3 regions of the Bradyrhizobium sp. USDA 10063 genome follow, and region 1 is predicted to be linked to each of the others. Evidence: predicted binding sites of a transcription regulator. Region 1 holds the regulator's gene; each other region holds the start of a gene.

Region 1 (7,600 bases):
AGTTTGGGTGCGACAAATCAACCCGACGGGCAAATCACCAAAAGTCTGTCCAGACTATCAGCGAAAAATATTCCGCTTTCGCCGTCGGGCAAATCAGTGATTTAACTCCGCGCGTCTCACCCAGATGAGGGGCGGATCGCGATCGTCACGAACGTTGCGGTGAGATGCGGTGGACGCGGCTGTTGCGACAGACGAACGCAACATCCGCGGACGGCGAAGTCGTGTGGTTCTGGCGCCCCGACGCTGGCGCTAAGTTTTTTGCGCAAACAAAATTTGCGCGAGAGATGACGGTGGCAAGAAAGCCCGGTCACCGGGAAGAGCACGAAGTAAGCCGTAAACCACTGCGCAGGGAAAGCCGGAGTTGCTTCGGTTGACCTGTGGTCCTACCCCCGTGCTTTTTGTTGCACGGGGCCCACGGGTGCAACCGGCACCCGGCTTTCCCTGCGCCCTCTGATTGATGAGAGGGTGAAACGGTACGCAAACCTCGGGCGCAAAGCGCCGCGAGAACGCGAACTCACATCCTCTCCGCTGTTTGAATCCGAATCTCACCCCACGTCGTCCCGGCCTTGCGCGCCGCGGCGAAGCCCTTGGCGTAGCCGGGACCCGGGACCCATAGCCACAGGATGTCGTGATGTGCTCCGCTGTAACCGCTTGTGCTCACGCAACAACGCCTCGCTGTGGTTACGGGTCCCTGCTTTCCAGGGACGACAGCGGTGTGCGTGACCGTTGCCGACGGTTGCCATTGACGACATTGCCGTGGTCGCAGGATTTTCGTACACCACCGTCGTCATGACCCAACCGTCCCTCTCCCCCGGCTCCGCCGACGTCCTGTTGTTCGATCTCGGCCGCGTCGTGCTCGATATCGATTTCGGCAAGGTGATGACCATCTGGGCCGGCCATGCCGGCTGCGAGCCCGCCGAGCTCGCCGCCCGCTTTGTCATGGACGAGAGTTACAGGCATCACGAGGTCGGCAAGATCGATGACGCCGCCTTCTTCGCAAGCCTGCGGCAGTCGCTCGGCATCGAAATCTCCGACGCCCAGTTCCTGGAAGGCTGGAACGCGATCTTCGCCGGCGAGATGCCAGGAATCGCCGAGCACCTGGCGCGCGCCAAGGTGCGCCTGCCGCTCTATGCTTTCTCGAACACCAATCCGCCCCATATCGAGCATTTCTCGACAGCCTATTCGGACGTGCTCGGCCACTTCCGCCAGATATTCTTCTCGTCGACGATCGGGTTTCGGAAACCCGATGCGGAAGCCTATGATTACGTGGTGAAGGCGATCGGCGTGCCGGCCTCGCGCATCGTGTTCTTCGACGATTCCGCCGAGAACATCCGCGGCGCACGAGCGGCAGGCCTTAACGCCATTCACGTCACATCGTCAGATGATGTGACGAACGCGCTTCTCGCACTCGGAATTTAGGAGTTGCCCGTGGCCCTGATGCCGGTCGCCGATGCGCTAGCCGCTGTTCTCGCCGGCGTGGAACCGTTGACGGAAGAGATGGTCGCGCTCGATGCTGCCTGTCACCGCACCCTCGCGCATGACGTCGCAGCGAGGCGCACGCAGCCGCCACTGGCGATGTCAGCGATGGATGGCTATGCGGTGCGCTCAGCCGATGCCGCCGATCTCAGCGCGCGGCTGAAGGTGATCGGCGAAGTCGCCGCGGGCCGGCCGTTCGATCGGGAACTTGGCCGGCGCGAAGCGGCGCGGATCTTCACCGGTGGCGTCATTCCCGCTGGCGCCGATGCCGTCGTGATCCAGGAAGACACCAGGGTCGACGGCGATCACATCACCATCACCGAGGCCGCCATCGCCGGGCGGCATATCCGGCCCGCCGGGATCGATTTCCGCGAAGGCGACGTGCTGCTTCAGCGCGGCAGCCGGCTGACCGACCGCGCGCTGTCGCTGGCGGCGTCGATGAACTATCCGGAACTCGCGGTGCGGCGCCGGCCAAAGGTCGCCGTGCTCGCGACCGGCGACGAACTGGTGATGCCGGGCAGCTCGCCGGGTCCGGGCCAGATCGTCTATTCCAACGGCTATGCGCTGCGGGCGCTGGCCCGCGCGGAAGGCGCCGAAACGATCGATCTGGGGGTCGCCGCGGACACGGTTGCCGCCACCACCGAAGGCATCCGCCGCGCGCATGCCGCGGGCGCCGATATCCTCGTCACCACCGGCGGCGCCTCGGTCGGCGACCATGACCTCGTGAAACCGTCGCTCGAGGCCGAGGGTGTCACCATGGCGTTCTGGAAGATCGCGATGCGGCCGGGCAAGCCGATGATGCATGGCCGGCTCGGCGCGATGCGGGTGATCGGCCTGCCCGGCAATCCGGTGTCGTCCTATGTCTGCGCCTACCTGTTCCTGGTGCCGTTGATTCGGGCCCTGCTCGGCCGCTCGGCGATCCATCACGTCAGGAAAAGCGCCCTGCTCGGCCGCGATCTCGCCGCCAACGATCAGCGCGAAGACTATCTTCGTGCGCTGCTCGAAGAGCGCGCCGACGGCACGCTGATCGCAACGCCGGTCACCCGGCAGGACAGTTCGCTGCTCGGGAATCTCACTGCGGCGCAGGCACTTGTGATCCGTCCGCCATTCGCGCCGGCGGCGCCGAAAGGCGCCCCCTGCGACATTCTCCGATTGCCTGAATGAAGCCGCGACCAGCACGTACGGGAGCATTTCCAATCGCGTTCACCTGAAATTAAGTGGTTGCGGAACACATATCGAACATATAGTGTCCGTTCATGATTTGTTTCGAAACTCGCTGTCTACGAATGGGAGTGCGTGGCTCCCGAGATCAGCTCTTCTCAAGTCTCGGATCGAACGACGCTACCAACCGGGGGAATGCTCGCGATGCTTACGCGCAAACAGTATGAACTTCTGCGTTTCATCAACGAACGGCTGAAAGAGGCCGGTGTGCCTCCTTCCTTCGACGAGATGAAGGACGCACTCGACCTGCGCTCGAAGTCCGGCATCCACCGCCTGATCACGGCGCTGGAGGAACGGGGCTTCATCCGTCGCCTGCCGAACCGCGCCCGCGCGATCGAGGTGATCAAGCTGCCCGAGCTCTCGGCGGCCGGCAACGGCCGCCGCGGGTTCACGCCGAGCGTCATCGAAGGCACGCTCGGCAAGCGCACGAGCAGCACGGCCGTGGCCGAGGACGATGGCAACCGTCCCGTCGCGGTCCCCGTGATGGGCCGGATCGCGGCGGGTACGCCGATCGAGGCGCTGCAGACCCGCAGCCACACGATCAGCGTGCCGCCCGACATGCTCGGCTCCGGCGAGCACTACGCGCTCGAGGTGCGTGGCGATTCCATGGTGGAGGCCGGAATCCTCGACGGCGACATGGCGCTGATCCAGCGCAACGAGACCGCCAACACCGGCGACATCGTGGTGGCGCTGATCGATGAGGAGGAAGCTACGCTGAAGCGCTTCCGTCGCCGCGGCGCCTCGATCGCACTCGAGCCTGCCAATGCCGCCTACGAAGTCCGCATCCTGCCGCCGAACCGGGTGCGGATCCAGGGCAAGCTGATCGGGCTTTATCGCAAGTATTGAGCGTCCGGCACAGCAGCCCGTCTGGTACTTGGGTGGGTACTTTGTTCATGCGAGACGCTGACAAGAACGACTTAGAATGATTAGAATATGAGTCCCGGTAGTTCGCCGCCGGGGCTATTCTGTGCGAGGCAACGTACGGCAGCGCCTCGCTATCGTGTTTGTGAACGGACACAAGGCGTGGGCCGTACAAATGCCAAGAACGAAGCAGAGGCTTATAAGTTATCGTCCACTCTGATAGAGGCCTGCGCCTCTCCCAGGCCCGGGTCGGCTATCTCGAATGAGGAGCAATCCGATGTGTGACTATAGCCTGCATGCCGTGGCGACGCGTCCCGCCCAGGTTGGAGAGACGCTCATCACCACCACCTTCCGCGGCACCTCGACCCGCGGCTTCGCTTCGGAAAGCGATCCGACGGTCGCGGTCTGCATGCTTCCCGGGACCGAACTCGCGTTCGCTGACAACGTCCGTTACGACAATCGCTGGATTTGGACCAAGACGACCGGCTTCCGCGTCGGCAAGTTCAACCAGATCGATCCGCATATTCGGGATCGTCACCACGACGCTATCGAATTCCCCGATGGCAGCCATGTATTGGTGACCCAGCTCTGCGAAGGGCAGCGGGCGACCGTGCTGCAACTGCCCGTGACGCATCATGTTGTCGAGCCGGCGCAGAAGGTGGTCGAGCAGCGCCCGGCGCCGAACCCGCTGTTCATGGGCTGACGGCCTCGCGCAGCGTGCGCCGCCGGTTTCGGCCGGCGGAACGTTGCCGCGAGCGACAAGCAAAGTGTTTTGAGCGGCCCCGGAGGGCACATCCGGGGGCGCGTGTGATTTTGTGTTGAACGAGTGCTTCATTTCGCCGAGGGGGCGTGATCGGTGGTCACCAAGATCACATGGCAAAGAGCCGGACGCGTGGCCGAGCCGGGCCGGTACATGTTCAGGTTCGGCTGGCTCACCGTGGCAGCGGAAGATCTTGCCATCTGGGAGCGATATCCGGATGCGACCTTTACGCTCGTTCAAATGCCTTCGCGTTCAGGCAGCCCGGACGAGTTTCGACTCGGCGCGTTCGAGTTGCCGGCCAGCGCCGGCGGAGATTGACGGGGCGCTCAGTCTTCTGGCTGCAGGTCGGATTCGGACGGGGTCGCATCGATCGCGCGCGGCGCAGGTGCTCCCTGGATTCGGATCGTGGTCTCGGGCTCGCCTTCGCCTGACATCGCGGGGGACCACGGCCGGTCGAGGCCGGCGGGCCTGACCGCGTCGATGACGAAGCCGTTCCGGTTCCGCCGCAGCGTCAGCCCGCCCTGCCGCCGCAGGCGCTCGGCATCGATGACCGCCGCGGTGCAGCCCTGCGGAACGGGCCTTGCCGTCACGATCAGCACCGCCCGCTCGCAATCGTCCGCAAGCGCCTCAGCGCGCTGCGTGAGGGCAATGAACGCGCCGCCCGCTGCAGGGCTCACGCAGCCGCCCTCATCGCACGACACACCCTCGGTGAGCGAGGGATCGCTTGCGGCCCGGGCATCGGCGTCGGCAGCCAGCCACTCCTTCGCGAGGAACGCGTCCTTCGCGGTCCGCATCAGGTGCAGTCGCCCGTCACCGCCGCGCACGGCGACATGGCGGCCGTCGCCGGAAATCAGGATGTCCGGTTGGGGCGCCCTCACCGCCCAGACCACCGCAATGAGAAGCACGGCCGCGCCGACGAAGCGCAGCGGCGTGCGCAACAGCCCGAGCAGGATGATGCCGAGGCTCGCGGCGATCAGAGGGCCGATCCCGAACGCACCAATGCGGCCGACCGCGCCCGGCAACGCGGCGACCCATTGCGCGACCACGATCATCCAGTCGATGCCGGTGCCCATGATCGCCCAGAACACGCCGTCGAAGCCGAACGGCATCGCCAAGAGGCCAAGCAGCCCTGCCGGCATCACCAGCGCCGACACCACCGGCATCGCCGCGAGATTGGCGAGCACGCCAAAGGGTGCCACCCGGTGAAAGTGGAAGGCGGCATAGGGCGTGGTCGCAAGCCCCGCCACCAGCGACGCCAGCAGCAGCATCGCGACCTCCCGCCCACCCCACAGCGCAATCCGCGCGGTCGTAGAATGATCGGGAGCGGCGAACAGATGCGGCATGCCGATCTGCACCAGCGCCACCAGCCCGAGGGTGGCCGCAAACGACATCTGGAAGCTCGGATGCACCAGCGCTTCCGGCGCGATCACGAGCACGATCATGGCCGCGACCGCGAGCGTCCGGAACGTGACCGCGCGGCGGTCGACCATGACCGCGATCAGCACCACTGCCGTCATGAAAAACGAGCGCTGCGTCGCGACCTCGGCCCCCGACAGCAGCAGATAGAAGGCGGCCGCCACAAGCGCGGCGGCGGCGGACCATTTCTTGATTGGAAAGCCCACGGTGAGCACCGGGAACAGCGCAAGCAACGCGCGGACCGCGAAGAAGACCACGCCCGCGACCACGGCCATGTGGTAGCCCGAGATCGACAGCACGTGGCCGAGCCCCGAGACGAACATCGCGTCATTCACCGGCTCGGAGATTGCGTCGCGCCGGCCGGTCAGGAGCGCGGTCGCGATCGCGCGATTGTCGCCCTCGAGCACGTTGCGGATGCGCGCGTCGATCGCATCGCGCATGCCCTGCATGAACGCCGCATAGCGCAGCGCAAATCCGCGGCCTTCCGGCGGCGCCGTCGTCTTGATCGCGCCGAGTACGAAACCGGAGGCGCCGATGCCCTGGAAATAGAGATCGCGGCCGAAATCATAGCTGCCGGGCCGTAAAGGCGAGAGCGGCGGCTGCAGCCGCGCCTTCAATTCGACGAAGCTGCCGACTTCAGGGGCGGTGCCCTTCTTCACCGAAAGCCTGATACGCTCGAGCTTCGGCGCGCCGCGCTGGCTTTCGATGCTCGCCACCCGCAGCACGAAACGATCGGTCCGCTCTCGGATGTCGCGCGTCTCGACAAATCCGGTGAGCGAGACCGAAAACAGCGGCCGCGCCAGCACGCCATGCGCGACCCGCGCGGTTCGCCAGGTAGCAACCGCAAAGCCCGCAGCAACAGCGGCAATCATGACGGCGACGACGAACGCCTGCCGCCGCCTGAGCAGGAATGCGAGAATGCACAGCGCGATCGCGACGATCACCGCGACCGACAGCACCGGTTCATGGTCGGCGGCGAAGTAAAGCGCGATGCCGCTGCCGAACGCGACCGGCACCCAAGGCAGAAGCCGCCCGGCGCCCGCTTCGGCACGGGCCCATTGGCGCAATGTCTCGATGATCGGGGGCCAGGCGCCGACGCTGATCGGGGCATACCCACCCGCCGACGCGATCGCCTCGCGTGGCGGCCAGGTGCCGGCATAGCCGCGCCTGCCGCCCGGCGTCCTGCCCTCGTCCGACATCCTGCGCCCTGGACTACCCCTGTTTCTGCGAAACTACCGGAAGCAGGTATCCGCGGGATAGCGGAACAGATGCGAACATCCTGCCGGAGCGCTCCCAATCCCGGCACCGGCTTCTTCCGTCGGCCTCAAGCCCGATTGAGCCGAAAGTCTCGTAAGGCTGCAGTCCCATTGAGGATTGGACTGCGGTCGCGCCTCCGCCCGTACAGATGGGAAAGAGGCTTATCACATCGGCAACGGCTGGGGCGGCGGCTTGGTGCCGTTGTCACCTCGGCGGCTTTCGCCGCCACCGGCAGCGTCGGCTACGCGCTGATCTGTCCGATCCTAGTTCCGGCGGTCTGCTTCGTGCTCGCCGTTTTCCTGATGCCGGAGACGCGCAAGACCAGCATCTGGGAACCGGTCGAACCGAGAACCGCATCGTGACAGGATAGCTTCGCCGCGGGACCACCAAGTCCCGCGGCGGGGCAGTCCACTTTCCGGCAAGAGCGCGCCGACGTTTCTCGGGGACGACGCACGTCGCCCCCGCCGCCGCGTAGCGGTCGGACCAATGGCTCGGCCAACCTACCTTCTCAGCCGGCTCGGTGATGCCAGCGATCGTGCCACCAGGTGGTGAATTCACGATCCGTCAGCAGCTCCCAGCCTGCAAGAAGAATTACCAGTACGCCCGACA
Region 2 (7,600 bases), 5.1 Mb from region 1:
TGCGCGGAGGAGGCCGGCCAGATGAGTGAGGCGGTGGTCACCAAGTGGAGCGTGGTGACGAAGCATTGATCGCTCTCAGCCGTCGTCCCGGCTCGCGCTTCGCTTGGCCGGGACGCAGCGAGGGATTACACCTTTACCGGCCCGAGCTCGTCGAAATGCCCACGTCGTTGCAGCCAGGCGAGCAGGATCAGGCTCGGGATCGCGACCAGCACGCAGATCACGAAGAACAGCGGCCAGCCTGTCGCCTTGGCGACGAAGCCCGCGCCTGACGAGAGATAGGTGCGCCCCACAGCGGCCAGCGCGGTCAGCAGCGCATATTGCGTCGCCGTGTGCAGGGGATTGCGGCACAGCGCCGAGAGATAGGCGACGAAGATGACGGTGCCGATCGCGCTGGTGAAGTTCTCGCAGGTGATCGCGAGCGCCAGCGCCCACTGGTTGACGCCGACCAGCGCGAGCCAGGAGAAGGAGAGGTTGGCGAGTGCCTGCACGACGCCGCCGATCCACAGGCTCGTTGCCAGCGAATAGCGTCGCGCGACGAAGCCGCCGGCAAAGCCGCCGATCAGGGTCGCGGCCAGTCCCACGCCTTTGACGATCGCGGCGTAGTCGACCTTGCTGAAACCGATGTCGATCACGAAGGGCGCCGTCATCGTCCCGGAAAATGCGTCGGTGAACTTGAACAGCACGACGAAGGCGAGCGCCGCAATGGCATCGCGCCGGCTCAGGAACTCGGAGAAGGCGCCGACCGCCGCGTGAATCACGCGCGAGAATGCCGTTTCCGCGGCCGTGGCCGCTTCGGCGTCCTTGGACTGCGGCCGGCTCGGTCGCCACCAGCGCGGTGATCGCGCCGATCACGACCAGCGCGGCCATCACCACATAGCCCCACATCCAGGCCGACGACCGCACTAGGCCGCCGCCCTCGAACCCGCTGACGATGAACAGCGCGCCCGCGGTCGAGACCAGCATGCCGATGCGGTAGGCCGCGACATAGGAGGCCATGCCGGCGGCCTGCTCGCTCTCGGGCAGGCTCTCCACGCGGAAGGCATCGACGACGATGTCCTGCGTCGAGGAGGTGGTGGCGACCAGGAGCGCGGCAAGGGCGGCGAACCAGGGTGAGCGCGCGGGATCGGCGATCGCGAGCACGAGAATCGTGGTGATCAGCAACAGTTGCGAGAACAACAGCCAGCCGCGGCGCCTTCCGAAGTGTCGCGTGAAGAATGGCACGTGAAGCGCATCGACCAGCGGCGCCCAGAGGAATTTCAGCGTGTAGGGCGTGCCCACCAGCGCGAGCAGGCCGATGGTGCCGAGATCGACGCCGACCTCGCGCATCCACACCTGCAGCGTCGACCCCGACAGCGCCAGCGGCAGGCCGGAGGAGAAGCCCAGCATCAGCACGATCAGGACGCGCGGCTGCAGATAGACGGCAAGGCTGTCGCGCCAGGAGGCGGCGGCAGGCTCGGCTTTTTCGGTGGCGGCGGCTGTCGCTTCAGGCGCGGTCATGCAGCCCTGTTAGCAGATTCGACGGGAAAATCCGCCCCTGTCCTACTCCCCCGCCTGCAGCTTGGGCGGAGCGGGGAACAGCTCGGGCCTGCCGCTGGTCACGATCCGCGGCAGTTCCACCGGGGCGTCCGACTTGCTGAAATCGAGCTCCTCGATGCGGCCGGCGCGCTTTTCGATCTTGTCGGCGGAGACCAGGATCTGGCGCACGTCCTCGTTCACCTGCGAGAAATGGTTCTGCAGCTTGAGCACGCGTTCTCGCAGCCGCGACAGATCGTCGCCGAGCTTGATCACCTCGGTGCGGATCTGGTCGGCGGCATCGCGCATCCGCGCGTCCTTCATGATCTGCTGCATCACCTGGATCGCGAGCATTAGCAGCGAGGGCGACACCAGCACCACGCGGGCGCGGTAAGCCTTCTGGATCACATCGTCGAAGCCGTCATGGATTTCGGCATAGACCGATTCCGACGGCACGAACATCAGCGCGGTATCCTGGGTCTCGCCGGCGATCAGGTATTTTTCCGCGATGTCGCTGACATGCTTCATCACGTCGTTGCGCAGGCGCTGGCTTGCGTATTTTCGCTCCTCGTCGCTGCGGGCGTCGTGCAGCGCTGTCATCGCCTCGAGCGGGAATTTCGCGTCGATGCAGAGCGGGCGCTGGTCCGGTAGGAACACCACGCAATCCGGCCGCTTGCCGCTCGAGAGCGTGAACTGGAATTCGTAGGAATCCTTCGGCAGACCGTCCTGCACGATCGCCTCCATCCGCGCCTGGCCGAAGGCGCCGCGCGACTGCTTGTTGGCGAGCACGTCGCGCAGCGTCGTCACTTGCGTCGTCAGGTCGGTGAGGTTCTTGTGCGCGTTGTCGATGATGCCGAGCCGCTCGTGCAGATGGCGCAGGCTGTCCATCGTATGGCGCGTGGTCTGTTCCATCGATTGGCCGACACGGTGGGTGACCGAATCCAGGCGCTCGTTGACCGCGCGCGCCATCTCGGCCTGGCGGCCGGCGAGCGCCTGCGTCATCGCATCGACCCGGCCGCTCGCCTCGCTCTGGGCGCGCAGCACCTCGCCGAGCCGCTCTTCCAGTTCATCGGCGCGGATGGTCTGGGCCATCGCCAATTCCGCGCCGCGCCGGGAGGACCGCGCGATCACGATGGCGATCGTCAGCAGCAGGACGAGCACGAGCACGCCGAACGCGACCAGCGTGTCGGCGATGCGGACCGGCCAGTCGCCGACCATGAAGAGAATCTCGTTCATGGAAGCGCTATAGCCGATTCGGCGGCAGGCGCGAACGAAAGTGGAACATTTATGGTTAACAAGCCGTGAAGTTTCGTGGTTAAGAAAGCCTGAGGAATCATGGTTAAGGCCGTCTTAACCGGTTCCGGATCGATTGACCCCGGCATATCAAGCGCTTAAATCGCCCGCCATGGCCTTAAGAGAAATCATCATCCTGCCGGACAGGCAGTTGCGGCTCGTCTCCAAACGCGTGGAAAAGATCACGCCCGAGATCCGCAAGCTGGTCGACGACATGTTCGAGACCATGTATGCGGCGCCCGGCATCGGGCTGGCCGCGATCCAGGTCGCGCAGCCGCTGCGGCTGGTCACCATGGATCTCGCGAAAAAGGACGAGAACGGCGAGACCACGCCCAAGCCGCGCGTCTTCATCAACCCGGAGATCATCTCGGCGTCCGAGGAGAAGTCGGTCTATGAAGAGGGCTGCCTGTCGATCCCCGAATATTACGAGGAGGTCGAGCGGCCGGCGCGGGTGCGCGTGCGCTTCACCGATCTCGACGGCAAGGTGCACGAGGAGGACGCCGAGGGCCTCTTCGCCACCTGCATCCAGCACGAGATCGACCATTTGAACGGCATCCTGTTCGTGGACTATCTGTCGAAGCTGAAACGCGACCGCGTGCTGAAGAAGTTCGCCAAGGCCGCTAAACGCGCGGCGGAGTAGGGTCGACACTCTATCTGCCGTCATGCCCGGCCTTGTGCCGGGCATCCACGTCCTTTCGCGCCGCGAGCACGAAGACGTGGATGGCCGGGACAAGCTCGGCCATGACGAGTACTTTTACCTTCAGCCAAGGTAACCCGCCCCATGCCCCTCCGCCTGATCTTCATGGGTACGCCCGATTTCGCCGTGCCGACGCTGCTCGAACTGGCCGGGCACGGCCACGAGATCGCCGCCGTCTACACCCGTGCGCCGAAACCGGGCGGGCGTCGCGGCCTGCAATTGCAACCGACGCCGGTCGAGCAGGAGGCGCGGCGGCTCGGCATTGCCGTGCTGACGCCGAAGACGTTGAAGACGCCGGAAGCGCTGGAAGAATTCCGCGCCCACCAGGCGGATGCGGCCGTCGTGGTTGCCTATGGCATGATCCTGCCGCAGGCGATCCTCGATGCGCCAAGGCTTGGCTGCTACAACCTGCACGCGTCGCTGTTGCCGCGCTGGCGCGGCGCGGCGCCGATCAACCGCGCCATCATGGCCGGCGACGCCGAGACCGGTGTGATGGTGATGAAGGTGGATGTCGGTCTCGACACCGGCGACGTCGCGATGGCCGAGCGGCTTGCGATCACCGACCGGATGACGGCGGCCGACCTGCACGATGCACTGGCCCCGCTCGGTGCCGACCTCATGGTGCGGGCGATGGCCGCGCTGGAACGCGGTGCGCTGCAACTGACTAAGCAGAGTGAGGACGGCGTCACCTACGCCGCCAAGATCGAGAAGGCCGAGGCGCGGATCGATTGGAGCCGACCTGCGCACGCCGTGCTGCGGCACATTCACGGCCTGTCGCCGTTCCCGGGCGCGTGGGCCGAGTTGGGAGGCGATGGCGAACCGGTACGCATCAAGATTCTCCGTTGCGAACCGGCGAGCGGCTCGGGCGCGCCGGGCACAGTGCTCGACGACAACCTTGCAATCGCTTGCGGCGAGGGCGCCATCCGCGTCCTCGAACTGCAGCGTGAAGGCAAGGCGCGGATGAAGTCGGTCGACTTCCTGCGCGGCACGCCGCTGAAGGCCGGCGCGCGGTTCACTTAAGCCGTCATGCCCCGCTACAAGCTCACCATCGAATATGACGGCACGCCGTTCTGCGGCTGGCAGATCCAGGACAACGCGCCGACCGTGCAGGGCGCGCTGGAGGCTGCGGTGAAGGCGATGTGCGGCGAGGACGTGCGCGTCCATGGCTCCGGTCGCACCGATGCCGGCGTGCACGCGCTCGGGCAGATCGCGCATTGCGACATCGCAAAGCCGTTTCGAGCGGACCGTCTGCGCGACGGGCTGAACGCGCATCTGCGTCCGAATCCGGTCGCGGTGCTCGCAGCCGAGATCGTGCCTGACGATTTCGAGGCGCGCTTTTCGGCTAAGAAGCGCCATTATCTCTATCGCATCAGGAACACGCGTGCGAACCTCGCGCTCGACATCGGCCGCGTCTGGCGCGTGCCGCGCCATCTCGATACGGAGGCGATGCATGAGGCCGCGCAGCGCCTGATCGGCAAGCACGATTTCACGACCTTTCGCGACACCGAATGCCAGGCCAAATCGCCGGTGAAGACGCTCGATCAGCTTGACGTTGCGCGCAACGGCGATGCGGTCAGCATCATCACCTCGGCGCGCTCATTCCTGCACAGCCAGGTGCGCTCGATGGTCGGCTCGCTGGTCTGGGTCGGCGAAGGCCGCTGGACCGCCGACGATCTCGCCGCAGCGCTAGCCGCCCGCAACCGCGCCGCCTGCGGGCCGGTGGCACCGCCGGAGGGGCTGTACCTGGTGCGGGTGGAGTATTGAGGGCGCAACTCTCCCCCCGTCATACCCCGCGAAGGCGGGGTATCCAGTAAGCAACGGCGTTGGTAGCTTGACCGAGACGCCGCGGACTACTGGATCGTCCGCCTTCGCGGACGATGACAGCGGAGTGGGTGGCGACGGCGGAGCAAGCGCCTCAGTCGTAGAGATTACTCAAAATACCTGTCCAGCACGCCGCGATAGACTTGCGTCAGTTTTTCCAGGTCCGCGATCGGCGTGCGTTCGTCGATCTGGTGCATGGTCTGGCCGACCAGGCCGAACTCGATCACCGGGCAATAGCTGGAGATGAAGCGCGCATCCGACGTGCCGCCCGAGGTCGAAAGCTCGGGCTTGCGTCCGGTCACCGATTCGATCGCTGCCACCGCAAGGTCGGTGAACGGGCCGGGCTTGGTCACGAACACGTTGGAGTTCGACGGCTCCCAGGCGATGCGGGCGCGGATGCGGTTGCCGCAGGCCTTGGCGAGCCGCTCCTCCACCAGCTTGCGCAGGCTCTCCTGGGTGTGGTTGTTGTTGTAGCGGATGTTGAATTTCGCCCGCGCCTGGCCGGGGATGACGTTGCTCGCGGCATTGCCGACGTCGACGGATGTGAATTCGAGGTTGGAAGCCTGGAATTGCGCGTTGCCGTGGTCGAGCGGCTCGTCGCTGAGCGCCACGATCAATCGCGAAATGTCCGGCACCGGATTGGAAGCGCGGTGCGGATAGGCGACATGGCCCTGCACGCCATCGACATAGAGCGTGCCGGATTGCGAGCCGCGGCGGCCGACCTTGATGGTGTCGCCGAGCACCTCGACATTGGAGGGCTCGCCGAGCACGCAATGATCGAACTTTTCGCCGCGCTCCGCCGCCCACTTCAGGAGTTTGACGGTGCCATTGATGGAAACGTCTTCCTCGTCGCCCGTGACCAGGAACGAGATCGAACCTTTACCGTCCTCTTGCGGCCTGCCGCCATGGTCCTTCAGATATTCCAGCACCGCGGCGACGCTGCAGGCGATGCCGCCCTTCATATCGACGGCGCCGCGGCCGTAGAGAAAGCCGTCCTTCACCTCGCCGGAGAACGGGCCATGGGTCCAGGCGGACTCGTCGCCCGGCGGCACCACGTCGGTATGGCCGGCAAAGGTGATGTGCGGCGCCTGATCGCCGATGCGCGCATAGAGGTTGTCGACATCAGCGGTGCCGGGCTCGCTGAACGTGACGCGATGCACCTCGAAGCCGGCGGCTTTCAGGATGTTCTCGAGCACGCCGAGCGCGCCGGCGTCGGCGGGGGTGACGGAAGGGCAGCGGACAAGGTCGCGCGTGATGGAGATCGCATCAGTCATGCTACGGACTTAACACGCCACCGCAGCGGCGGGCCAGCCTTCTACGGCACGATTTCGTGTTGCTGGTCCAAGATCGGTTTCCACTTTTTCCGGATCATGCTCTAGCCGGCGTTGCCGCGGCGCCTATCAGCTTGTCTTCGATGTGGCGCGGCCCCGGACGGTGAGCAAGCCGGCCAGCGCGACCAGCGCAAAGCCGGCACCCGCGAAGAACGTGACTTGCGGTCCGGCATTGTCCCACAATGCGCCCGCGATCACGCTGGCCGCAAGCATCGCGATCCCACAGAGCAGGTTGAAAAAGCCGTAAGCCGTACCCCGCAGCTCGGCCGGCGAGGTATCCGCGACAAGCGCCGCCAACAGCCCTTGCGTGAAGCCCATATGCAGTCCCCACAGCGCAATGCCCAGTGCCACGCCGGTAATGCTGGGCAGGAGCGCGAGCAAAAGATCGGCGAGGATCAAAAGCACGATGCCGAATGCCAGCACGGTTGTGCGGTCCATGCGATCGGACACCACGCCAGCCGGATATGCCGCGCCGGCGTAAACGACATTCATCAGGACCAGCACGGCCGGTGTGAGCGTTACTGGCAGTCCGACATTTTGCGCGCGCAGGATCAGAAACGCCTCGCTGAAGCGGGCCAGCGTGAACACGCTTGCTATCGCCACCACCCACCAATAGGCCGCGCCAAGATTTCTGATTTCGCTGAGGCTGATTGGATTGCGCACCTCGCGCAATCCAATCGCCCGGGCAGGTTCACGCACCGCAAACGCGATAAGTGCGAACGACAGAAAGCCGGGAATGACTGCAAACCAGAACACGGCCGTGAAATGATCGGCGGTCAGCCACATCAGGCCGATGGCGATCAATGGCCCGACGAAGGCGCCAACCGTATCCAGCGACTGCCGCAGGCCAATGCTGGCGCCACGCAGATGGGCCGGAGCAATGTCCGCTACCAGCGCGTCGCGAGGAGCGCCGCGAATGCCTTTTCCGATCCGGTCGATGAAGCGC
Region 3 (7,600 bases), 210 kb from region 1:
TCGTGCTCGACGATTCCAGTTACGAGGAATTGCTGGACGATTGGATGGTCGCCTATCCGGGCACCGAGTTGGTCCCGTTGGCGACCTCAATCAGCTAGCCTGGCTCGCGGACGGCCAGCTTCCCCGCACGAGCCGGACCCGCTCGATGCGCCCGCATTGCTCGCAGCGATACTGAATGACGTCCTTGCCGTCATCGCCCGGGGTGCTCCTCTCGAGCCGCATCGTCTTCCTGCAGATAACGCAGGAGATCAGTGTGAGCAGCGGGTTGCGATCGTCATTCATCGTTCCCGTCCGACACAAAACTCCTCGAAGTTAACCTATGTGACGGTTGCGGCAGCCGAAATGGGCCATGTTGTCACTATTCCATGTCGTTAATATTGATGGCCGCGGGGGGCGGATTCCTATGGAACGTAAGCGATCTCCGGTGGAGCAACAGGCGGCCGACGCGCTGCGCCGCGCACGCCAGCTTCCGGTCGGTGCCGACCGCAACGATCTCCGCCAGCTTGCAGTCGGACTGTTATGGTTGCACCGCCGTGGCATGGACGCCCTGCTGGAGGGGCGCCTCCAAGGGTTTTCCCCGCTGAGCCGCCCTCTTTCCGAGACCCTCGTCGATTGACATCAACGGAAGCATCGGGCGACCCCGGCGCGGGATCCGGGCCGCGTCATTCCGGCCGCCAGATGTCGGCCAACTGCTCGGCCTTGACGAGGTCAATCTGTTCGGTGAAGCGCAATCGATACATCGTCATCAGAGCGTCATGACCGGCGTCGGAGGAACTGCACAGCGCGTCCTCGACGATGATCACGCGAAAGCTGAGGTTGACAGCATCCAGCACCGTCGAGAGCACGCAGACGTCCGTCTCGGCTCGACAAAAAAGTCCAGCGGAAGCTGGCTCCGCCAGACAGTTAGATCCGGGCCGTGAGAAGAACCAGAGCCCCGATGCCGTAAGCGGTTTCAAGGCCCATGCAGACCTCCGGATATAGCAAGAACAGTGTCGACCACGCGTCCTCGCATTCAAGTCAAAGCGTGAAAGCCACGTAGACAAGGAGCGCAATCAAAAGTGCGAAGCCGATGCTGATCGTCGCAAGCATTGCCTTCGCCATTGCGCCCTCCCGCGGCTTCGCGCGTTAGCTTGTTGACGGGTCGTCCGACGCTCAAACGCGTCAACGTGGTGAAAGTTGCTTGGAGAACCTCAGCGTCGATTTTCAGCCGCTCTTCTCGGCGCTGTCGATGCTTTCGCGATGGATTTCGGTTCCGGCATCATCGAGCACCGCAACCGCATAACCCTTGCCGAGATATTCCTGCCTGCTCTCGGCGATATCGATCGCAAGCCGCTTGGCGACTGCGAGCGCCTGGTCGCGGTCGTCCACCGGTCGCCCCGTGACATCGATCGTCCGATCGTGGTCAACAAGCCTGAAGTGATAGTGGCTCATCGGCATGCTCGTGGCGTTAGACCAGCTTTGACTGGTATTGCTCTCGTGCCACCTTTCCAGGTCAGGTTTCGGGCCGCCGGGTCGCTGCTCCTTCTCCGGATTCCCCTTCCACGGTTTATCGGTCTGTTTGTGCGAACCCCAGTCGGTCTGCTGCCGGGGATCATCGAGTGGCGTTTCCTTGCTCATGCGACACCTCCTCACGAGGCAAGCGCGAGAGCCAGATCGGTTCCTGACGCGGACATTCCGTCGCGGTCCCGCAGCACCTCGCGCTATGGGCCTCCTGCCACCGAACCGGCGATGACCATAACCAGCGCGTCGAGATCGATCTTGCCTTTGACGACGAGATCGGAGGATCGTTCAACGTGCAGGGCCTGCGGGTTGTTGCCCGCCTGGCGCAGCAGCTCGCCTACGATTGCTTCCTTCAGCTTCTTCTCGAGCATCCTGGCTTCCTCGCAACCGTGCACTCACGTCGCCGGCGCAAGCTCTGGCCCGACCCGCATCGCGCGCCTGCGCTTGAAGCCCCGATAGTCGTCGATCGCCTTGTTCGACAGCAGAAGGCGCCGCCGCTCTCCCCGTTGCACCATCAACTCGATATCATCGACGAGAAAGCGGCTCGCGACTGCGGCATCGTCGAGCTCGCCGGTGCGCTCGAGAAAATCCCAGGCGATCTGCACCGAATGTTCGATCAATATGGGTAAGGGCTCGGTCATGTTCTCCTCACGATCCAAACGCGCGGAGACAACGTCCGTTCCTGGTTCGAAACGGGCGGAAGTACATCGTGCTGTCGCGCAACTTCCTTGTTCACGGAGCCGCAACACGGTCCGCTGGCGAGGCTGATTGACGCGCTCAATCCTTCTTCAGTCGCGCAACCGGTTGGCGTTTCAGGTGCTCTCTGACATCGGGCAGCCGTTCGCTGCCGCCGGCAGCTTTCCACTGACCGATCAGCACCGTCATCTCCGAACGCATGGCAAGCAGCCGGCGCGCCGCTTCCGTGCAATCGTGATCGTGATTGACCTGGTCGCGGATCACGCCCTCGACGACGATCATCTCGTCCCGTAACGCACTGATCTTACGACGGATTTCATTAATTCTATTGTCCATGCCTTGTTAGAACAAAAATAGAACATAAAGTCAAGTCACGGATTTGAGACCGTGAGGCAGACCATGAGGACATCGGCCGTGAAATATGGCGGGGTGCGCGAGCGCGCCAGCGCCCAAATGACCCGCGCCCAGGCATTGCGATTAAAGGGCCTCGCAGAGGAGGCCTACCAGCCCAAGCAGTACGCGCGAGATCTCAGCTTCGAAGAAGCCGAGCGGCGTATTCATGCGCTCGAGACGGAAATCGCGCTGGCGGATTCGTTCTAGCTGATGGTGACAACTCCCTCGCCGCGTCCGGAGCCATCGGCCTTATCAGCCGTTATCGGCCGATGACGGAGGAAGAGCGTCAGCTCCTCAAGGATACCTCGGAAAATCTGCTGCGGCTGTTGCGCCAATGGGATGACACCATCGCGGGAATGCACATCGCCATTTCCGAACTCTACCGCGCGGGCATGGTGACTTCCGAACGAAAGGCAGTCGCGCTCTCGCGGCTGAAGCTTAGACGAGACCTGATCCGCCGGGAAAACAAGCCGACGGAATATCTGGACGGGCTGATCGACGAACTCGACAAATGGACGGCTCGTTGAGGATATGCGGAACACCTATGCCTATAACGACGGCTACTATGGCTACGGCTACAACAGCGGCTTCGTCTGCCAGCCCGGAACGACATTCATCGGCCGGGATGGCCGACGACACATCTGTCAGTGACGATCAGGCGTTGCGAATCGAAGGAAGACGGCCGCAAGGGCCGCCTCCTCTTTTGTGTCCTCGCCTTCCGTTAACAAATGATATAGCCGGGGTGACTAAGCGTCGGTCGGCCGATTGGTCACTGCCCGGAGCACCTCTTGCTGGACATCGAACGGAATTCGCCGCTTCCTTTCCCGCTTGCGTTGAAAGACGGGCGGACGATCGAAACCGTTGGCGACGTAGCGGACTTCCTTTCATCGCTCACTGAGGATCAGCGCGAGCGCGTTCACTGGAGAACGGCGATCCTGATGCTCAACAATGCCATGAAGGAATCGCGCTATCTGAAGATCGCCACCATCAACCTGCGCTCCGCACTCACCTATGAGCGCTTGCTGGCGTAGGACGCGCCGTGACCGTGTTCGTACGGACATGGCCGAATCGTGGCTTTTTGCCTAAGCAAAGCTTGTTATGGCCGCAAACAAGGTAACGGCGGTACAACACGGCGGCTCGGGCTCAATCCGCCACGGCTGCAATCTCGGGCCGCCTTCGGCGCCGGGCGGCCCGTTTCCTCTCAGAGCAGTCTTGCGCGCACGAACAGCGAGCGCAGCGCATTGGTCGCCGGGATTGCCAACATCGCGTTGTCGGCGGCTTTCTCCAGCGCGCTGACCGCCTCGTCATGCAGTTGGCGGAATTCCATCCACTCCACTGAATTCAGATTGGTGATGAACCGGTAGGCTTGGCCGACGGTGGCAATAGTGACCGTCTCGCCGTTCAGCTTGATCTTGAACGTCGCCTTCAGCGGTGTGTCGGAACTCGTTACGTCACCCATCGCGCGGTTGTGCTCCGGACGCAGCCAAAGTCAATCTAATTCTCGCACCACCCCGGAGGTTCATCCCAACAGGCCCGATGTCTGTTAGCTTGCTCCGGGGTGATTCGTGCTCGCGGACAGCAAAGACACATATCTGGATGCGCTCAATCCTGCGCAACGGCGCGCCGTCGAGCACGGCGTCGGGCCGGATGGAACCATTGGCGCGCCGCTCCTGGTGATCGCCGGCGCGGGATCGGGCAAGACCAACACGCTGGCCCACCGCGTCGCGCATCTGATCGTCAGCGGTGCAGACCCGCGCCGCATCCTCCTGATGACCTTCTCGCGCCGCGCAGCGGCGGAAATGACCAAGCGTGTCGAACGGATCGCCCGCCGCGTGCTCGGCGACAATGCCGGCGTTATGACCGATGCGCTCACCTGGTCCGGCACCTTTCACGGCATCGGCGCGCGGCTGCTGCGGGAATATTCCGAGCGGATCGGGCTCGATCCTGCCTTCACCATCCATGACCGCGAAGATTCCGCCGACCTCGTCAACCTTGTCAGGCACGACCTCGGATTCTCCAAAACCGAGAGCCGCTTCCCGACCAAGGGCACGTGCCTTGCGATCTATTCCCGCTGCGTCAATTCCGAGACGCCGATCGAGAGCGTGCTCGGCACGTTCTATCCCTGGTGCTCGGGCTGGGCGAACGAACTGAAGCGCCTGTTCGCCGCTTACGTTGACGCCAAGCAGCAGCAGAACGTGCTCGATTACGACGACCTCCTGCTCTATTGGGCGCAGATGGTGATCGATGCTGCGCTTGCCGACGAGATCGGCGGCCGCTTCGACCATGTCATGGTCGACGAATATCAAGACACCAACCGCCTGCAGTCGTCGATCCTGCTCGCGCTCAAACCCGGAGGAAACGGCCTTACGGTCGTGGGTGACGATGCGCAGTCGATCTATTCGTTTCGCGCCGCCACGGTCCGCAACATCCTGGATTTTCCGGACCAGTTTACGCCGAGGGCGGAGATCATCACGCTCGATCGCAATTATCGCTCGACCGAGCCGATCCTGTCGGCCGCCAACGGCGTGATCGCGCTGGCCAAGGAACGCTTCACGAAGAATCTCTGGACCGAGCGGACATCGTCGCGCAAGCCGCTTCTCGTCGCCGTCCGCGACGAGGCCGATCAGGCCCGATACATCGTCGAGCAGGTCCTGGCGAACCGCGAGGAAGGCGCGCTGCTCAAGCACCAGGCCGTCTTGTTTCGCACCTCCTCGCATAGCGGCCCGCTGGAAATCGAACTCACCCGCCGCAACATTCCTTTCGTCAAGTTCGGCGGGCTGAAATTCCTCGATGCCGCCCATGTCAAGGACATGCTGGCGCTGTTGCGCTTCGTGGAGAACCCGCGCGACCGCGTCGCCGGTTTTCGCATCCTGCATCTGCTGCCGGGCGTTGGGCCGAGCTCGGCGCAGCGGGTGCTCGACCGCATGGCCGAGGCTGCCGATCCGATTGCCGCACTCGGCACCCTGCCCTCGCCGCCACGCGCCGGCGAAGACTGGAAGGGGTTTGTGCGCTCGGTCGAAAACCTCCGTTACTCCGAATGGCCCGTCGATATCGAGCGGGCGCGGCTGTGGTACGAGCCGCATCTCGACCGCATCCACGAGGACGCCGAGGTCCGTCGGGCGGATTTGATACAGCTTGAGCAGATCGCAAGCGGCTATCCCTCGCGCGAGCGCTTCCTGACCGAGCTCACGCTCGACCCGCCGGATGCGACCAGCGACCAGGCCGGCCCGCCGCTGCTCGACGAGGATTATCTGATCCTGTCGACGATCCATTCCGCCAAGGGACAAGAATGGAAATCAGTCTTCATGCTCAACGTCGTCGACGGCTGCATGCCGTCGGATCTCGGCGCCGGGACCAGCGCCGAGTTGGAAGAGGAACGCCGCCTGCTCTACGTCGCCATGACCCGCGCCAAGGATGATCTGCAACTGATCGTGCCGCAGCGTTTCTTCGTGCACGGCCAGAGCGCCAAAGGCGACCGGCACATGTACGCCTCGCGCACGCGTTTCATCCCGGAAAGGCTGGCGCCGCTGTTCGAGCGCACCACCTGGCCGATCGCTCGCCCGGCGGCTGCCGCGCTGACAGATCGTGCCGCGCAAGTCGACATCCGCGCCAAGATGCGCGGGATGTGGCGCTAGCCGAGCAGTGATCGGGAACGATCCCTGCTGGGCCACGTTAACGGCAAGTCCGAAACTCTTGCGACGACTCCCGTGGCGGGTGACGAAGCCGCGCTAGAGCCGTCGTCCGATTGACCGGTCGTGAAAGCCTTTCCGTACGCAGCGCGCCTATTTCCTCGAGAAGATCTGCTTGAGGTAGCAGAGTCCATCGTAAGTCAGCCGCGTCTCGCGGGTCTCGCCTTTCGCCACTTCGCCTTCCAGGAACGTCTCGAGCTCCGGAAGCGCGCGCTCGAACTTCTCCGTGATGCCCATCATCACGCAGGTTTCCTTGATGCGTTCGATCGGTTTTTCAAGAACGTCGATTTGAACCATCGCCTTCAAATTCATGATCCAACGCTTTGTTCCGACCGCCGCTGCGGTAGCCCGCCGCCGGTCCCGGAGAATCATCTGGTGATCGCTTGACCGGCCGTGAGTCTACTTGCCATGCGTGTCAGCAAGACGAAGGGCGATCAGACAACGCGGCGCGGCAGCGCCTCTGCTCGCTCTGAACTTCGTCACGGCGGACATACAGGTCGTGACTCGATCGTCGGCATGCGCGCGGCGGAAGGCCGCAGCTATTGGCCCCTGTTGCTCGCACCCTTCCTGGTGCCGCCGGTGCGCCTCGCTGAGCCCCGCGCTGGCGGCAAGATCGCTTCATGGTCGGCTTTGCCTCCGCGATGAAGAAATATTGATGCCGCTGGCCCGCTCTGGTTCCGGCGGATCGGAATACTTAGATCAGGATAATTACCCCTCCGCCGATGTCCCCCTGTGAAGAAATCCGTGGTCATCCTTGTTCTGCTGATTGTCGTTCCGCTTGCTTTTTCGACGGTCGCCTATTTGCTCGGAGATCGGCGCGTCAATTGGCAGACGGCCGACCGCTCGAGCGCCGGCTTGTTGCCCAAGGCCTCAGAACATCCGGACGCCGTCATCCGCGTCTATGCTGCGCGCACTGTGCGCTGGCGCGGGATTTTTGCGGTCCACACCTGGATCGTGGTCAAGGAACGCGATGCGCCGCGCTATAGCCGCTATGACTACACGGCGTGGGGCGCACCGGTTCGGGTTGACGGATTCGTGGCCGACGGCCGATGGTTTGGTGCCGTGCCGGAAGCGATCGTGAGTGTGGACGGCGCGAACGCCGAGCAGTTGATCCCGAAAATCCGGGCAGTCATCGAGAATTACAGATTTCGCGACTATGGCGATTACAGCGCCTGGCCGGGTCCAAACTCGAACACATTTGTTCAGGCGGCGCTCGACGCCGTCCCTGAACTGCGAGCGATACTGCCGCCGACGGCGATCGGCAAGGACTACCCTTACCGGGGTGAGTGGTATGGCATCACCGCGTCACGCACCGGTGTCTT

The links. The regulator LexA, encoded in region 1, represses DNA repair genes until DNA is damaged. The targets are predictions, from matches to a motif close to TGTTCNNNNTGTGTTCNG.
Region 2: a site for LexA is predicted at 2,779-2,796, ahead of ACVJGD_RS32350 (DNA recombination protein RmuC). Genes of this name have one in related genera too.
Region 3: a site for LexA is predicted at 2,540-2,557, ahead of ACVJGD_RS07135 (DUF3072 domain-containing protein). Genes of this name have one in related genera too.

What each region holds. Positions count from the first base shown of each region.
Region 1 is NZ_JBSSGP010000002.1:1,316,865-1,324,464, forward strand. It holds gene ACVJGD_RS08155 (HAD-IA family hydrolase) at 790-1,419, shown strand; gene ACVJGD_RS08160 (molybdopterin molybdotransferase MoeA) at 1,429-2,640, shown strand; gene lexA (transcriptional repressor LexA) at 2,842-3,543, shown strand; gene ACVJGD_RS08170 (hypothetical protein) at 3,836-4,261, shown strand; gene ACVJGD_RS08175 (hypothetical protein) at 4,415-4,636, shown strand; gene ACVJGD_RS08180 (ComEC/Rec2 family competence protein) at 4,645-6,933, opposite strand; partial or broken gene ACVJGD_RS08185 (MFS transporter) at 7,154-7,353, shown strand; gene ACVJGD_RS08190 (SPW repeat protein) at 7,500-7,600, opposite strand, start outside.
Region 2 is NZ_JBSSGP010000002.1:6,417,799-6,425,398, forward strand. It holds gene ACVJGD_RS32340 (hypothetical protein) at 1-69, shown strand, start outside; partial or broken gene ACVJGD_RS32345 (AmpG family muropeptide MFS transporter) at 126-1,497, opposite strand; gene ACVJGD_RS32350 (DNA recombination protein RmuC) at 1,540-2,748, opposite strand; gene def (peptide deformylase) at 2,918-3,445, shown strand; gene fmt (methionyl-tRNA formyltransferase) at 3,587-4,522, shown strand; gene truA (tRNA pseudouridine(38-40) synthase TruA) at 4,529-5,266, shown strand; gene dapE (succinyl-diaminopimelate desuccinylase) at 5,431-6,597, opposite strand; gene ACVJGD_RS32375 (MFS transporter) at 6,724-7,600, opposite strand, start outside.
Region 3 is NZ_JBSSGP010000002.1:1,104,135-1,111,734, forward strand. It holds gene ACVJGD_RS07100 (hypothetical protein) at 91-282, opposite strand; gene ACVJGD_RS07105 (hypothetical protein) at 350-616, shown strand; gene ACVJGD_RS07110 (isochorismatase family protein) at 663-845, opposite strand; gene ACVJGD_RS07115 (DUF6894 family protein) at 1,204-1,437, opposite strand; gene ACVJGD_RS07120 (hypothetical protein) at 1,701-1,871, opposite strand; gene ACVJGD_RS07125 (hypothetical protein) at 1,896-2,141, opposite strand; gene ACVJGD_RS07130 (hypothetical protein) at 2,278-2,478, opposite strand; gene ACVJGD_RS07135 (DUF3072 domain-containing protein) at 2,596-2,796, shown strand; gene ACVJGD_RS07140 (hypothetical protein) at 2,859-3,116, shown strand; gene ACVJGD_RS07145 (hypothetical protein) at 3,378-3,620, shown strand; gene ACVJGD_RS07150 (hypothetical protein) at 3,791-4,048, opposite strand; gene ACVJGD_RS07155 (ATP-dependent helicase) at 4,155-6,224, shown strand; gene ACVJGD_RS07160 (hypothetical protein) at 6,372-6,590, opposite strand; gene ACVJGD_RS07165 (DUF3750 domain-containing protein) at 7,023-7,600, shown strand, end outside.